DNA from 2 places in the Oryzifoliimicrobium ureilyticum genome. Region 2 is predicted to be linked to the other one. Evidence: riboswitches for the same ligand, from Rfam matches in the RefSeq annotation. Region 2 holds a riboswitch; the other holds the start of a gene.
The links. A riboswitch is a leader RNA that binds a small molecule or an ion and turns the genes downstream of it on or off. The one in region 2 is predicted to bind S-adenosylmethionine.
Positions count from the first base shown of each region.

Region 1: it holds a riboswitch for S-adenosylmethionine, as region 2 does, so the genes downstream of both, VQ830_RS27535 (O-succinylhomoserine sulfhydrylase) here and metA (homoserine O-acetyltransferase MetA) in region 2, are expected to answer to the same signal.

Region 1 covers NZ_JBBBVQ010000039.1:9-5,970, reverse strand. The annotation lists gene VQ830_RS27555 (aspartate aminotransferase family protein) at 1-428, shown strand, start outside; gene argF (ornithine carbamoyltransferase) at 472-1,389, shown strand; gene VQ830_RS27545 (Hsp33 family molecular chaperone) at 1,477-2,466, shown strand; gene apaG (Co2+/Mg2+ efflux facilitator ApaG/CorD) at 2,583-2,975, opposite strand; gene VQ830_RS27535 (O-succinylhomoserine sulfhydrylase) at 3,243-4,427, opposite strand; SAM riboswitch at 4,472-4,550, opposite strand; gene VQ830_RS27530 (2'-deoxycytidine 5'-triphosphate deaminase) at 4,625-5,728, shown strand; tRNA gene VQ830_RS27525 (tRNA-Gly) at 5,768-5,841, shown strand.
Region 2 covers NZ_JBBBVQ010000005.1:138,125-144,086, reverse strand. The annotation lists gene VQ830_RS09325 (ABC-F family ATP-binding cassette domain-containing protein) at 1-861, shown strand, start outside; gene VQ830_RS09320 (ABC transporter ATP-binding protein/permease) at 1,052-2,872, opposite strand; SAM riboswitch at 3,015-3,092, shown strand; gene metA (homoserine O-acetyltransferase MetA) at 3,126-4,055, shown strand; gene VQ830_RS09310 (aldose epimerase family protein) at 4,181-5,200, shown strand; gene VQ830_RS09305 (GntR family transcriptional regulator) at 5,262-5,962, shown strand, end outside.

The DNA of each region.
Region 1 (5,962 bases), on a different contig from region 2:
CGACGGCTGAAGCAGCGTCGGGCATGGTAGCGGGTACCCACGGGTCGACCTATGGCGGCAATCCGCTCGCTATGGCGGTTGGCAATGCGGTTCTCGATGTTGTGCTCGAAGACGGCTTCCTGCAAAATGTCCGCGATGTCGGGCTTGTCATGCGCCAGGGACTTGCTTCGCTGAAGGACAGATATCCTGACATCATTCAAGATGTGCGTGGAGAAGGCCTAATGCTCGGTATAAAGGCCGCGGTTCCGGTCGGTGAACTGCTGCAGGCCATCAGAGCAAACAAGATGCTTGCGATGACAGCTGGCGACAATGTCGTTCGTTTGTTGCCCCCCCTCGTGGTGACGGCTCAGGACGCACGAGAGGCGCTGTCGCGGATCGAGCAGGCGGCTGAAAGCCTGCGTATGAAATCGGCCCGCAAGACCGCTTGAGATAGGGATTTTAGTCCTCCTTAAGGACGCAATGGGTATTGATATGACTTCAACTCGGCATTTCCTCGATCTTTCGGCTGTTTCTTCGCCGGATCTTAGGCATATTCTCAATGATGCGCTTTCGCGCAAGCAGGCCTTCAAAGCTGGCTCGGCCGACAAGCCGCTGGCGGGCAAGATGCTGGCCATGATCTTCGAAAAGCCTTCGACGCGAACACGCGTATCCTTCGACGTCGGTATGCGTCAACTCGGCGGCGAAACCCTGTTCCTGTCTGGGACGGAAATGCAGCTTGGACGAGCGGAGACCATTGGAGATACGGCAAAGGTGTTGTCGCGCTATGTCGATGCCATCATGATCCGCACAACAGAGCATTCTCGTCTTCTGGAGCTTGCTGAGCATGCAACGGTGCCTGTCATCAATGCTCTAACGGATGATACCCATCCGTGTCAGATCATGGCTGACATCATGACCTTTGAGGAACATCGTGGGCCTGTCAGCGGTAAGACAATTGCTTGGACCGGTGATGGCAACAATGTCCTGCATTCCCTCGTCGAAGGGGCAGCCCGTTTCGGCTACAAAATGAATATGGCGGTACCTCTTGGTTCCGAGCCGAAGGATCACTATTTGAACTGGGCTCGCAATGAGGGTGCCGAGATCAGGCTCTATCATGATGCCGACCGTGCGGTCGAAGGCGCCGATTGCGTAGTGACCGATACCTGGGTTTCCATGAACCAGGAGCATCGGGCTCGAGGTCATAATGTCTTCCAACCATTCCAAGTGAATCCCACCTTGATGGCGCGGGCGAACAAGGATGCGTTGTTCATGCACTGCCTGCCGGCCCATCGTGGCGAGGAAGTGACGGACGAGGTGATCGACGGCCCGCAGTCCGTGGTGTTCGATGAAGCAGAAAACCGTATGCATGCGCAGAAGTCCATTCTTGCTTGGTGCCTGGGAGCAATCTGAACCCTACCGCTTGCCACGCCGGCTAGAGCCCGTGGTGAACCGCGGGCCGGCAGGCTTTGTCTCCGGCAGATGTTGAGGAGTAAAACCATGGCAGACACCGCCGTCACTTTGGGAGATCTAACCCTGGCTGGCGACGATCATGTTGTACCCTTTCAGGTGGAAGGGCTCGACGTACGCGGTCGTGCCGTTCAGCTTGGTCCGATGCTGGACGCAATTCTGGAGCGGCACCACTACCCGGCGCCCGTTGCTCGGCTATTGGGCGAAGTGATCGTCCTGACGGTCTTGCTGGGAACTTCTTTGAAGTTTGAAGGCAAGTTCACGGTTCAGACAAAAGGCGATGGTCCCGTCGATCTCTTGGTCGCTGATTTCTCTACGCCGGAGAATGTCCGTGCCTATGCGCGCTTTGACGAGGCAGCGCTTCGGCAAGCGGTAGCAGAAGGTCGAGCCGAGCCGGAGCAGCTGCTTGGCCGGGGCGTCCTGGCGTTTACCATCGATCAGGGTCGCTTTGCGCAGCCTTACCAAGGAATTGTCGCGCTCGATGGCGCCACCCTCGAGGAGATTGCCGGCACCTATTTCCGCCAGTCGGAGCAAATTCCGACGAGAGTGAGACTTGCTGCTGCCGAGCTTTTCGACAGAGGTGAGGACGGAAAAGCGCGCCATCACTGGCGGGCGGGTGGTCTTGTTGCACAATTCCTGCCTGAAGCTCCCGACCGGATGCGACAACCGGATCTGCACGGCGGTGACGGCGATGACGGATCGACTCTTCACCAGGAGGACGATTCCTGGTCTGAGGCTCGATCGCTGGTCGAAACGATTGACGCTGACGAATTGACTGATCCGCAGGTCGGGACAGAACGCTTGCTCTACCGACTGTTCCACGAACGGGGCGTTCGCGTCTACGAGCCAAAACAGGTCTTCGATCGCTGCAGCTGTTCGAAAGACAAGATCAGGAGCGTTCTTGAAGGATTTTCCGCTGAGGAAATCGAGGCAAGCACCGAAGACGGCGAAATTGCTGTGACGTGTGAGTTTTGCTCAACGGTTTACCGCTTCAAGCCGGATGAGTTTCCGGCGACTTGATCAAGCGTGGGAGCAGTGGACAAGCTGCTCTCCTAAGTCAGGCCGGAAGGTCCAATGGATGTTCGGGCCTATGCTTTGACGACGGGTTGCTCGGACTTTCGCCCATCCCGAATATTTCAGTTCAGCGTACGCAGAAGACCGGGCGAATCCAAGGAAAAGGCGGGGATTTTCACTTCGAAAACCTCGCCATTGTCGGCTTCCATCTCGTAATGGCCGAACATCAGGCCTGAAGGCGTGTCCAGAGGGCAGCCGGATGAGTATTCATAGGTGTCTCCCGGCGATAAAACAGGTTGTTCGCCCACGACGCCCGGTCCGGAGACTTCATCCACGACACCGTTTTGATCCGTGATGTTCCAGTACCGATTGATGAGCTTGACGGTCAAATCAGATTGATTGGTGATCGCGATCCGGTAGCCCCACACGTAGCGGCTGTCTTCTGGATCGGATTGCTCCTCCAGGTAAAATGGCTCGACAACCACCTCAATATTTCGCGTAAGGGCGCGATACATGTCTTACACCGTGATGCAAATTCGCCTGGCAACCTTTTTGGCCAGTTTCATAGTAGCGTATTATGTCTAAACGGAGAGAAAATGCATCATTTAGCTCTTGTTAAGCCTAACGCGGAAGGTTACCGCCCGTAATGGGCCGAGGGCGAAGGCACTCTTCCGACACTGTCGAGGTCACCATTTGTCGTTCCGCTCAAGAGACTATTGAGCGAAACGAAGAGTGAGCCGCGAAGGCTTCGTAAGACACCGAGCCTTCGGCGCAGATACGCGTTACGCCCTGATCGCCGAGAGAGCCTTGTCGAAATCCTCAAGCAGATCGTCGGTATCTTCGATACCGGCGGACAAGCGCAGAATACCGGCAGAGATGCCTAATTCCGCACGAGCCTCATCCGACAGGTTCTTGTGTGTCGTCGTTGCCGGATGCGTGATCAGGCTTTTCGCATCGCCGAGATTGTTGGAAATCTTGACGATCTCCAATGCGTTTTGCAGCGCGAAGGCGGCCTCCTTTCCTCCCTTCACCTCAAAAGCAACCAGTGTCGAGCCACCGCTCATCTGCTTGGCAATGATTTCTGCCTGGGGGTGGTCTTTCCGGCCTGGATAAATGACCTTCGCAATTTCTCGCCGCTCGGAAAGGAAATCAGCGATGCGCGCTGCATTCTGTGTCTGCTGGCGCACACGAAGCGGCAGGGTTTCAATTCCCTTGAGCAGCGTCCAGGCGTTGAAGGGCGACATCGCCGGGCCGGTATGGCGGAAATAATCGTGCAGGTTTTCGTCGATCCACTGCTTGTCGGACAAAATGACGCCGCCTAGGCACCGGCCCTGTCCGTCAATATGTTTGGTCGCTGAATACACAACCACATGCGCGCCGAGCTCCAGCGGCTTCTGGAATAGCGGCGTTGCGAAAACATTGTCGACAACCACCTTTGCGCCGATCTGATTGGCAAGCTTGGCAACGCCTGCAATGTCGATCACTTCCAGCGTCGGGTTGGTTGGGCTTTCCAGGAAGAAGACTTTCGTATTCTTGCGGATCGCCTTTTCCCAATTGCCGAGATCGCGCCCATCCACCAGAGTACATTCGATGCCGTATTTGGGAGCGAGCGTTTCCACAACCCAACGGCAAGAGCCAAACAAGGCGCGTGCAGCAACAATATGATCGCCTGCCTTCAGCTGGCAGAGAATAGCGGCCGAGACGGCGGCCATGCCCGAAGCGGTGGCGCGTGCGTCTTCTGCGCCTTCCAAGGCGCACATCCGCTTTTCGAACATGTCGTTCGTCGGGCTGCCGTATCTGGCGTAGATAAAGCCATCCGTCTCACCCTTGAAGCGCGCTTCTGCAGCCTCAGCCGTTTCGTAGACGAAGCCCTGCGTCAGATAGATCGCTTCTGAGGTTTCGCCATATTGAGAGCGTAGCGTGCCACCGTGAACGAGTTGGGTTGCCGGGCGCCAAGTCTTGGTCATGATCTACCACTTTCAAACAACAAAAAAACCGGCCGCAAAAGCAGACCGGTTTCCACCCGGTCTTTTTAGCCACTTATTTAACGTGGCTGCAAGCCGACCGGCCAAATCACCACGGGATAAATACCCAATACTGCCGTTGCGTTCTTGCGTCAATCGCCGGAGTTTGGTTTTGTCAGCGCGATAAGCGGAAGATAAAAATGGTGCGTGAAACTGGAATTCTGGCAGATCGGTCAATCTCGTCTCTCTTTGAGAGTGGACGACTTGCGGCGGAGCGACCGCTTGATGACGATCAAATTCAGCCGGCCAGTCTCGATCTGAGGCTTGGTGCAAAGGCGTTTCGCGTCAGGGCAAGCTTTATGCCTGGCCCCTCCAGCCGCGTTGCGGACAAGCTCGACCGTTTAAGCTTGCATGTTGTCGATCTGACGCAAGGTGCAGTCCTTGAAACCGGCTGTGTCTATATCGTGCCCTTGATGGAATCGCTCGATCTGCCGAGCGATATGTCGGCCTCGGCCAATCCAAAAAGCTCGACAGGTCGCCTCGATATCTTCACGCGTGTCATCGCCGATTACGCACAGGAGTTCGATAAGATTCCTGCCGGTTATTCAGGCCCGCTTTATCTGGAAATCAGTCCGAGGACCTTTCCGATCGTCGTTCGGCGCGGCTCTCGCCTGTCGCAAATTCGCTTCAGGCGGGGCTTGTCGCTTCTTGACGAGCCGGCGCTTTTGTCGCTGCATGCGACCGAGACCCTGGTGGCAAGTGCCACACCCAATGTGACGGGTGGCGGTATAGCGCTTTCGATCGATCTTGCCGGTGATAAAGCCGGCCTGATCGGATATCGCGGCAAGCACCATACGGCGGTTGTCGATGTGGACAAGAAGGCAGAGCACGATGTCTTCGATTTCTGGGAGCCGCTGTATAGCAGCCGTGGGCGTAATGAGCTTATCCTCGATCCCGATGAGTTCTATATCCTCGTGTCACGCGAAGCCGTCCATGTTCCGCCGGACTATGCGGCCGAAATGACACCATTCGATCCGCTCGTCGGTGAGTTCCGTGTTCATTACGCCGGCTTCTTCGACCCAGGATTTGGTCACGCACCGGCTGGCGGACGCGGCAGCCGAGCCGTGCTCGAGGTCCGAAGCCACGAAGTTCCCTTCATTCTCGAAGATGGGCAGATCGTGGGTCGGCTCGTCTACGAACACATGCAGGAGCGGCCTTCCAGCCTTTACGGCGTCGACCTCGGTTCAAACTATCAGGCTCAGGGCCTGAAACTTTCCAAACACTTCCGCATCAAATCGGATTGATCTTGACAGCGTTGGCCTTGTGTTGAAACTGGAGGGCATGCGGGTGTAGCTCAATGGTAGAGCAGCAGCTTCCCAAGCTGAATACGAGGGTTCGATTCCCTTCACCCGCTCCACATCTTAGCTGTCCAACCCGGATACATAGGTAACAATCTGTTCCTAAGACATAGGTAACAACCTCGTGCCGAACGGGTTGTCGATGGTTTGCAAAGTCCTCTGTTCCAAGTCGATATATCC
Region 2 (5,962 bases):
AAGACAACGCTTCTCCAACTGCTCACTGGCAGTCTGCAACCCGATGCCGGCACGATCAAACTCGGCACCAATCTGGAAATCGCGACGCTGGACCAGAAGCGCGAAGATCTGGACACGGATGATACGCTCGCAAATTATCTGACGGATGGACGCGGTGAAACGCTGATCGTCAATGGCGAGCAACGCCATGTCACAGGCTACCTCAAGGATTTCCTGTTTCAGCCGGAGCAGGCGCGCACGCCGATCCGCAACCTTTCCGGCGGAGAGCGCGCGCGAATGATGCTGGCAAGAATGTTGGCGCGTCCCTCCAACCTCCTGATCCTTGACGAGCCGACGAACGATCTCGATATCGAAACGCTCGATCTCCTGCAGGAGATCGTCGCAGGCTATGCGGGCACCGTCATTCTCGTCAGTCACGATCGCGACTTTCTCGATCGCACGGTCACGTCCACCATTGCGCCTGCCGTGCCCGAAGCCCCCGATGGCCGCTGGATAGAATATGCCGGTGGCTACAGTGACATGCTCGCGCAGCGCAAAGGCGCAGCAGCCGAGCGCAAGAAAGCGGAGAAGGCAGAGCCCGCCAAACAGACTGAAACAGCCTCGGCCAGCAACGCGAAGGGCAAAGGCAAGCTGTCGTACAAGCAGAAGTTCGCGCTCGATAATCTCCCGCTGCAGATGGCCGAAAACGAGAAGAAGATTGCGGCACTGGAAGAAAAGATGGCTGATCCCAATCTGTTTTCGCGCGATCCCAACAGCTTCAATCGGATCGCCGGAGATCTTGAAAAATTGCGTACCGATCTGGCGCGAATGGAAGAGGAATGGCTCGAGCTGGAAATGCTCCGCGAGGAACTTGAGGGCTGACGCGTCTTAAGCGCAAAGATCTCGCTTGAGCTGACCCAACACGCCTTCAATCAAAAGCGTATCCTAAGCTGATCGCTTCGCCTGACAGAACGCTAAAAGAAAGATTGTTCTCTTACTGGGCCACACTGCAAGCTCGATTGGTTTCAGGGCCGGCGATCCAACCGGCCCTCCGGGGGCTCTACCGAAGCGATCAAATCGCCGGCGCGGTCTCCCGCGGCGCACTCTGCTTTGCCTGTGTTGCCGGCTGCAATGATTGGAGATGCAGAATGCGAGGCTTGAAAGTCTCCGCGAAAGCCGTCGAGCGGCCCATATAGATCATCGTTGACTCGGGAAGGCCGCCAAGCAGCGACATCATGACGGACTGACGTTCAGGCTCGAGACTATCGAGCGTTTCGTCAAAGACGATCCAGCGTGGCTTGGACAAGAGCAGCCGGGCAAAGGCGATCGCTTTATGCTCATCTGCGTTGAGCATTTTGTCCCATCGGGCAACCACATCAAGCCGTGCTATGAGGTTGTCGAGACCCGACTTACGCAAAGCGTTCTCAATATCGGCCTGCTGATAGGCATTGGCGCTCTGCGGGAAAGCAAGCGCCTCGCGCAAAGACCCTCCGGGAACATAAGCTTGCTCCGCGAGAAATGCCATGTCCTCAGCGGGCGGCAAGGCTAGCCGGCCGCTACCGAAAGGCCAAAGACCTGCCAGCGCGTTAAAGACCAGCTTGCGATTCTCGCTATGATCCGCCTCGATCATGATCTTGTCACCTTGATTGATGGTGACCTTGTTCTCCACCAAATAGGCGCCGCCGCATGTGTCGACAGCTTCGTATATTTTTGAGGATACGCGCAGATGATCGGCTTCGAGCTTGTCGCCCTCGTTCGTATCGTACTGGATGGCGTCCTTCAGCGGCTGATCAGCGTCCATCTCTGTCAAGGCCTTTCGGAAATCCGTGACGCGCATCAGCGTGGCACGCCATTCCGCGATCGGTCCGAAATTCGAGACATACCAGCGCAACGCTGTATTCACCTGAGTAAACGCCCCGACCGACATCATGAGCTGGCCGAATGTGAGATTGCTGGAAAAGTAGGCTGGGGCCGCGACGATGATAGGAATGACAACCACCAGCCAGCCATAGCCGGCCGAAACCCAAGTCAGATTGGTATTGGCAAGCGCCAGAGACTTCATCACCTTCAGGACGGAGCTGATATCGGTATCGATCCGCCGCCTCTCATTGTCTTCGCCGCGAGCCAGCGCAATAGCAGGCATATTCTCATTGGCATGCATCAAGGAAAATCGCAGCTCGGCTTCCTTGGAAAAGCGATCTGCATTGAGCGGGACCAATCTGCGACCCACCACCTTGCTAAGAACGGAAGCCGATGCCGCATAGAAGATGGCAGCCCAAACCATATAGCCGGGGATGGAAAAATGGTGACCGGCGAGATTGAAGATGAAGCCGCTGGAAAGCTCCCAGAGTACACCGGTGAAACTGACGAGCAGGATGGTTGCCTGGATAAGACCAATCAACAGGCTGGTCGTGCTCTCAGCAAGGTTACGAGCGTCCTCATGAAGACGCTGATCCGGATTGACACCGATGAGACCGCTGGCAGCCAAACGAATCGCACGCTTGCGCCTCAGCCATTGATCGACGAGATCGCGCGTTAGGCCCTCGCGCATATAGAGCGCAGTCATCTGGTTGAGCCAGGACTGCAGGACGTTCAATAATAAAAGTCCGCCAGCAATGAACGCAAAGATCTTCAACTGATGAAAGAATGACGGAAGATCGCGTCGCGCTATCGCATCGTAAAAAGGCGCGTTCCAGCGATTGAGAATGACGGTAGCATAGGCCGTGGCGAGAATGACAACAATGAGAACCGTTCCGAGAGTAAGGATCCGGAAACGGACCTCAGACGCCCAGAATGCGGCAAACATGATCTTCAAGCGGTCGAACAAACCGATCTCGGCGATGGGCTTCGGCTGGCGCGTGTCATCCCCGCTGCCTCTGTCTTCATCTCTCATTACGCACTTCCATAGGGTTGGCGACAAGACGACTATCTATCACGAGCCTTCAGTCATAGACAGGTCACGCATCGACGGATGGATGGGCGCCCGATCCGCAAGACAAACATGGATTGATTCGGATGTTGAGTCGCTATATCAACAATATTCCTGTGGTGATTTGGCCGGCCGGCTTGCAGCCACGTTAAAAAAATCGCTAAAGGGCCGCGTGCGGACCGGTGGCGATATTTGTCGTTTCAGATGAGTAACCGCAATGCCCATCAAGATTCCCGATACTTTGCCTGCATTCCAGACCCTCGTTCAAGAGGGCGTTCGCGTCATGAGCGAAACGGCCGCGATCCGTCAGGACATCAGACCCCTGCAGATCGGCCTGCTGAACCTCATGCCGAACAAGATCAAGACGGAGCTGCAGATGGCGCGGCTCGTGGGCGCAACGCCGCTGCAGGTCGAGCTTTCGCTGATCCGAATCAGCAACCACAAGGCCAAGAATACGTCAGAAGAACATCTCCTGGCATTCTATGAGACCTGGGAAGAAGTAAAGCATCGCAAGTTCGACGGCTTCATTATTACCGGCGCGCCAATCGAGACGCTGCCTTATGAAGACGTCAATTATTGGGATGAAATGCAGCAGATCTTCGACTGGACGACGACCAATGTCCACTCGACGATGAATGTCTGTTGGGGGGCGATGGCAGCGATCTACCATTTCCATAAAGTCCCCAAATACGAGCTTTCGGAAAAGGCCTTTGGTGTCTACCGCCACCGCAACTTGAAGCCTTCATCCATCTATCTCAACGGCTTTTCGGATAATTTCGAAGTTCCCGTCTCCCGTTGGACGGAGGTTCGGCGCGCCGATATCGAGAAAGTGCCTGAACTGGAAATCCTCATGGAATCGCCAGAGGTTGGCGTATGTCTGGTGCACGAGATCAAGGGACGGCGCCTTTATATGTTCAACCACGTCGAATATGACTCGACGTCGTTGGCGGACGAGTATTTCCGCGACGTCGACGCGGGCGTGCCGATCAAAATGCCGATCAATTATTTCCCGCATAACGACACTTCGATCCCGCCGCAGAACCGTTGGCGCAGTCATGCCCATCTTCTCTTCGGCAACTGGATCAATGAAATGTACCAGACTACGCCCTACGAGCTGGATGCGATCGGCAAGCAGCACCACGATTGAAGTCGGAATTACCGTCGTAACAGCTTCACGCGTCGGCGATACTGTCGCGCGCCGACCGTTGAAGTTTCGAAAGAAGAAGCGCAGGTTCCGTCTCGAACGGTATGCATGACATAGAGGAGATCAGCATGGAGAAACCAACGCGGGAACATTTCGGAACAACGGCAGCAGGGGAGGCCGTCCATCGCGTTTCGATTTCCGGCGGAGGTCTGACCGCAAAAATTCTCACCTGGGGTGCCGTCATTCAGGATCTGCGGCTGGAGGGCCATGATGCGCCCCTTACTCTGGGCTTCGAGGATTTTGCGAGCTACGAGCGCCACTCGCCCTATTTTGGCGCGACGCCTGGCCGCTGCGCCAATCGTATTGCCGGCGGTCGCTTCGAACTGGATGGCACGACCTATCAACTCGAGCTGAATGAAAATGGCCAAACGCACCTTCACGGCGGCAGCGATGGGATAGCAAAGCGTGTCTGGACGATCGTCGAGCATGAAAAGGACAGCCTGGTTCTGAAGATCGTCGATCCGGCAGGTCGAGCCGGTTACCCCGGAAACTGCACGATCCAAGCCACTTTCCGGCTGCGCAAAGATGGCGATCTCTCCATTACCTATGAAACCACAACCGACGCACCGACCATCGCCAATGTGTGCCAGCATGCCTATTTCAATCTTGACGGACAGGGCGATATCCTCGATCACCAGTTGATGATCGCAGCTGATGCTTATTTGCCGACCAATGACGCGCAGATCCCAACCGGCGAAATTCGCAGCGTGGAAGGCACGCCGTTCGACTTTCGGCAATCAAGACCGATCCGGCAGATGGAGAATGGCGCTCAGCTCCCTTACGACCACAATTTCTGCCTATCGCCGAAAAGGGTCGCCAAGCGCTCTGTCGCAATGGCGCGAGGCGCTCGCTCGGGCGTTTCGATGGAAGTGCGCACGACTGAGCCTGGCGTGCAATTTTATAGCGGCTTCAAGATTGCCGTCCCTGTGACCGGGTTGGACGGGCAGAGCTACCAACCTTATTCAGGCTTTTGCTTGGAAACACAAATCTGGCCGGATGCCATCAATCAGGCGGGCTTTCCGGAGGCTGTGATCCACACTGGTGAAGTTTTGCGTCAGCAGACCGATTATATCTTCTCAAAGACCTAACACCGGCCGGCTGAACAAGACCACTTGCGAAAAGGTTCTAAATAGGTCTTAATGTGGGCCTATGGATAGGACCAGTCTTTTTGCTGAATTAAAGCGGCGCGTGGGCGATCTATCGTCCGGGCCGCTTTATAAACGTCTGTCTGCAGCACTGCTTGGCCTTGTTCAGGAAGGTTTACTCAAACCGGGCACAAGCCTGCCGGCAGAACGCGATCTGGCTGAAGGCCTTGACCTTGCGCGCGTCACCGTTCGTTCGGCTTACCGCGACCTCATTGCAGCAGGAATTTTGGAAAGTCGGCAAGGCAGCGGCACCTCCGTTGTCGCACAAGCCGAGAAGATCGAGCATCCGCTCTGGCGTCTTTCCTCCTTTTCCGCCGAAATGCGCTCACGCGGGCAAACGCCTGTCGCAAAGGTACTTTCACGCGCCATCAATAATCCAACCCCAGAGGAAGCCTTTCTGATGGGCCTGGAACCATCGGAAGAGGTGCTGCGCCTTGATCGTCTTCGCCTCGCAGATGGTCGCCCACTTGCCATCGAGCGCGCTGTTGTTCCTCTCAAATTCCTGGGCGGCCGAGCTGCAGGCGAAGGATCGCTCTACGAGGCACTGGCCGCATTCGGCCACCGGCCTGTCAAAGCCGCACAGCGGCTAACAGCTGTTGTACTCGATCGATCTTCTGCCAGGCTGCTGGAAGTAGAACCTGGCGCACCCGCGCTTCTCATCGAACAGATCTCGCGCCTGGTGGACCAGCGGGTCGTTGAATACAC